2 regions of the Chryseobacterium sp. JV274 genome follow, and region 1 is predicted to be linked to the other one. Evidence: riboswitches for the same ligand, from Rfam matches in the RefSeq annotation. Region 1 holds a riboswitch; the other holds the start of a gene.

Region 1 (2,401 bases):
GTTTTCTTTAAAACAAAGGATAGAAAAAGAGTTTAAATATAAATTCAATTCCGTATTGCTTAATCTCTACAGAAATCAGAATGATTCTGTTGCCTGGCATCGTGATAAGGAAAGCAGATATGGAAAACGCCCGGTAATTGCTTCTTTAAGTTTAGGACAAACCAGAAATTTTGATTTCCGGAAAAAAGATCATCATCAGAGTAAATACAGCCTGCCTCTTCCTCATGGCTCATTACTGATTATGAAAGGAGATCTGCAGGAAAACTGGGAACACCGGATCGCTAAATCTGTAACTTCTATGAAAGAACGTATAAATCTTACATTCCGGCTAGTTCATAAAGAATGAGGTTAATTTATTCCTGAGACAGGTTCTGTTTAAAATTAGTTAGTAAATCCTCCGCGCTTGGGAGATTTCCTAGATTACTTTTAATTCTTTCCAGAAGATCGCTGAATAAAGCTTCTCCGTTTAAGACTTTCAATGAATATTCGAAAGGATATAAAGAAATAACACCTCCGTTATTGTCATATTTTAAGGTCATGAATCGTAAAGGAAATTCCGGAGTTTTATCTCTGTACAGTTTAAATCCAAATTCATGGATCATATAGTATGAAAATGCTATCGTTAGCATCAGTCCAATCTGTTTGTCTTCCTGATCAAATGATTTACAATACTGATAAAATCCTGGTTCTGTAGTAACGGCCTTGTCTATATTGTTAGGGTGGTAGACAGGGTTCTCTATAGCCAGTGTTACTTTATTATCGATAAAAAAGCTGCTTAACATTCTGAATGAACCGTCAACCAGAACATCCTCTGACAAAAGCTCATCTTCAGTATATCTGTTCCTGAAATATTCATCTGTATATATTCCGTCTATTCCTGGACTTTCAGACTGCTGCTGACCAGTTGTATCTGGATTTTTTGAAAAAAATTTTTTGAAGAAGTTCATGGTTATCGTTTCTATAGTGTATCTGACAAATATAAAAAATATTCGTAATCCCAATAAAAAGCAGGATGCATTTTATTTTTCCGTAAAAAAGCTGCACCTTTGCCCAACAATGGGGTGCTACAGATAACGCTGGCTGAGATGATACCCAGGAATATATTTCCACACCTGATCCGGATAATGCCGGCGTAGGGATTGCTTACTTATCATCTCATCATTTGATTTCTAACAATTAATATGATGCAGGACATTTTAAAACAAATTACCTTACCGGAATGGTTTGGAGTCTTATTTTCAGTCATTCAGGTCTTACTGGCCCGTAAAAACAATGTCAATAATTATCTTTTCGGGATTGCAGGTATTCTGCTTACGCTGTATGTGATGCTTACTTCCAAGCTTTATGCTGAGTTTACCTTAAATCTTTATTATCTGGTCATGAGCATCTACGGATGGATGTATTGGAAATTCGGGAAACAAAAATCTGAAATGGAAATTTCTGTTACCTCAACTACCGAAAAATGGATTACCGGAGGAATTGTTTTGGGAACCTTTATCTTATTCTGGTCTTTTCTGACGCATTTTACCGATTCGGATGTCCCGGTTTGGGATTCTCTGGTAAGTGCTTTTGCCTGGGCAGGGATGTGGCTGATGGCAAGACGGAAAATTGAAAATTGGGTGATCCTCAATGTCAGCAATATCATTTCAATCCCTTTAATGATTCATAAAGAATTATATCTGTATGCTGTTTTAACGTCATTCTTATTTTTAGTGGCGATCTCAGGATATATCGAATGGCAAAAAATTATTAAAACCAAAGCGAATGCTGAGTACTAAAGACATCAGACAAGACCTTCAGGGTGCTTCTATAGTTTCTGATAAGGTGATCCAACATATACATGAAGAAGGATGGCTTAAGATCTGGGTACCGAAAAAATATGGTGGCTTGGGTTATCGTTTTGAAGAAGGACTTAAAGCATTATTTGGCTGGGCCGAAACCGATGGAAGCTTTGGCTGGATGCTGACATTGTGTGCCGGAGCCAATTACTTTTCCAGAAATATAAAACCTGAAATTGCTGAATTACTGTTTACCAATTCTAACATTTGTTTTGGAGGAAGCGGAATGGTTGGCGGAACTGCGGAAAAGCAAAATGATAATACCTATATCATCAATGGATTATGGAATTTCGCAACCGGAGCTCCCCATCTGACCCATTTTACGCTGAATGCCAGGATTACAGAAAACGGTAAACCAATAATTGATAACAATGGAAATGAAATCATCCGCTCATTCATAGTTCCTAAAGAGCAGGCTGAAATTATCCCCAACTGGAGATCTATGGGAATGAAAGCCAGCGGGACCTATTCCTTTACCCTTAAAAATCTTATAGTAAGCGAAGATTACAGTTTTGTTTACGATCATTTTTTCACGGATGATATTCTGGACAGCATTCCGTTTC
Region 2 (2,401 bases), 2.4 Mb from region 1:
TAGGATGGTTTAATTTATTTTCTCCGGAAATCAACCATTTACTTTCAAGAAAGGTTTTTTATGTTTTGATAGGTGCGAGTTTCTTTATTCAGGCTCCGCTGCTTACCAATAGGAACTTTGTCTATGCAATGTATGCTGCTGCTGCCATCTGTGTATTAGGAGCATTCATACCGGAAGGTTCAAAGCTTTCAGCCGTTAAAACAGTAGGCCTTCTGGCGGGAATTATCCTGTCTTTATCCAATAGAAGAAGATAGAGAGAAGAAGCATGAAGGAGCAGATTATATATGAAGACAACCATCTTCTGGTGATTAATAAAAAGGTGGGTCAGCTTGTACAGGGTGATAAAACCGGAGATGAATCACTATTAGAATCTATCAAGAATTTTATAAAAATAAGAGATGCTAAGCCGGGAAATGTTTTTCTCGGCTTGGTTCATCGTATAGACCGCCCAACTTCAGGGCTGGTGATCTATGCAAAAACTTCCAAAGCGCTTTCACGCCTTACACAGATGGTAAAAAATCGTGAGGTGAAAAAAACATATTGGGCGGTTGTAGGAAAAGAAATGATTCCACAAAGTCAAAGGCTGGTACATTATTTAAAGAAAAACGAAAAAAACAATAAAGCAATTGTTTTTCCGAAAGCTACCGAAGGGGCAAAAGAAGCGATTCTGACTTATAATGTTATCAAAACATTAGACAATTATTTGTTGTTGGAAATAGACCTTGAAACCGGAAGACATCACCAGATCAGGGCTCAGTTGTCTAAAACAGGGATTCCGATTAAAGGAGACCTGAAATATGGAGCACCACGTTCCAATCCGGACGGAGGAATTAATCTTCACGCAAGAAAGCTGGAGTTTATTCATCCTGTTACAAAGGAAAATATTGAAATCATAGCTCCCGTTCCGCAGAATGATGCGATCTGGAGAGCTTGTGAAGAATAGCAAGGGATCTAAAGCAATCAAAGAAAAAATATAAAAGTCCGTCTCAATTTTGAGGTGGACTTTTTCTTTGAGTTCATTTAAGATTTTGCCCATTCTAAAAAAATGTCTAACTTCGTCCCAAACTTTAGGGGTGTCTGTTACCAACAGACTGAGACTTTACCCTTTGAACCTGATCTGGATCATACCAGCGTAGGGAAAAGTAGATGACTTTTGCTGTACATTCTATTGTACAATAATGGCCATTCCTAAAGTATATTTAAAATTATTAGGAATGGAACTTATAATCAACCACACCCGAAAAACATTTGATGTACTTCCTGCAAACCTGGAAGCATTACTGGCTATTGAGCTGCCCGGAAAGAAAAAAGGCATCGCTGTAGCCCTCAACAATCGTATTATTCCCCTGTCGGCCTGGGCGGAAACCATCCTTAATAACAACGATTCAGTTTTAATCATTACTGCCACTCAGGGCGGTTAATTCTCATATTTAATACCAATATTTATGGCTCACTCCATTACATGTTCGCCATTTCCGAACTCAAAGAAAATCTATATTGAAGGAACAGTACACCCTATCAATGTAGCAATGCGTGAAATACAGCTTAGCCCAACCAAATTGACCAATGGCGGCTTTGAACATAATGCTCCGGTAACGATCTACGATACTTCAGGGCCTTATACCGATGAAAATGCGGTTATTGACATTCAGAAAGGACTTCCAAGAATCAGAGAACAATGGATTCTGGACAGAAATGATGTGAATATTCTGGACGGAATTACCTCTGAATACGGAAAAGCCCGTTTAGCTGATCCACGTCTTGATGAACTAAGGTTTTCCTATGATCATAAACCTAAAGTAGCACAAGAGGGAAAAGAATTGACCCAGCTTTACTATGCAAAACAAGGAATCATCACTCCGGAAATGGAATATGTGGCGATCAGAGAAAATCAAAGGATAGAACAGCTTGATTCCGTATTCAAAGAAATGGCTTTTCAACATCCCGGACACAGCTTTGGAGCAAATACTCCGAAAAGTAAGATCACTCCGGAGTTTGTAAGAGACGAAATTGCTGCCGGAAGAGCTATTATTCCAAATAATATTAACCATCCGGAAAGTGAACCGATGATTATCGGAAGAAACTTTCTGGTGAAGATTAATGCCAATATCGGAAACAGTGCCGTTTCATCCAGTATCGAAGAAGAAGTGGAAAAAGCGGTATGGGCCTGCCGATGGGGAGCAGATACCATTATGGATCTTTCAACCGGGAAAAATATTCACGAAACAAGAGAATGGATCATCAGAAACAGTCCGGTTCCCATTGGTACAGTTCCTATCTATCAGGCACTGGAAAAAGTAAAAGGCGTTCCGGAAGATCTGACATGGGAAATTTTCAGAGACACTCTGATTGAACAGGCAGAACAGGGAGTTTCCTACTTCACGATTCATGCAGGTGTTTT

What was found. Region 1 has a riboswitch for thiamine pyrophosphate ahead of pnuC (nicotinamide riboside transporter PnuC). Riboswitches for the same ligand answer to the same signal wherever they lie in the genome.
Region 2: it holds a riboswitch for thiamine pyrophosphate, as region 1 does, so the genes downstream of both, thiS (sulfur carrier protein ThiS) here and pnuC (nicotinamide riboside transporter PnuC) in region 1, are expected to answer to the same signal.

The regions. Positions count from the first base shown of each region.
Region 1 covers NZ_LR824569.1:318,954-321,354, forward strand. The annotation lists gene CHRYMOREF3P_RS01460 (alpha-ketoglutarate-dependent dioxygenase AlkB family protein) at 1-346, shown strand, start outside; gene CHRYMOREF3P_RS01465 (hypothetical protein) at 354-947, opposite strand; TPP riboswitch at 1,048-1,156, shown strand; gene pnuC (nicotinamide riboside transporter PnuC) at 1,182-1,778, shown strand; gene CHRYMOREF3P_RS01475 (hypothetical protein) at 1,765-2,401, shown strand, end outside.
Region 2 covers NZ_LR824569.1:2,739,137-2,741,537, reverse strand. The annotation lists gene CHRYMOREF3P_RS12655 (hypothetical protein) at 1-254, shown strand, start outside; gene CHRYMOREF3P_RS12650 (RluA family pseudouridine synthase) at 266-943, shown strand; TPP riboswitch at 1,060-1,156, shown strand; gene thiS (sulfur carrier protein ThiS) at 1,215-1,421, shown strand; gene thiC (phosphomethylpyrimidine synthase ThiC) at 1,446-2,401, shown strand, end outside.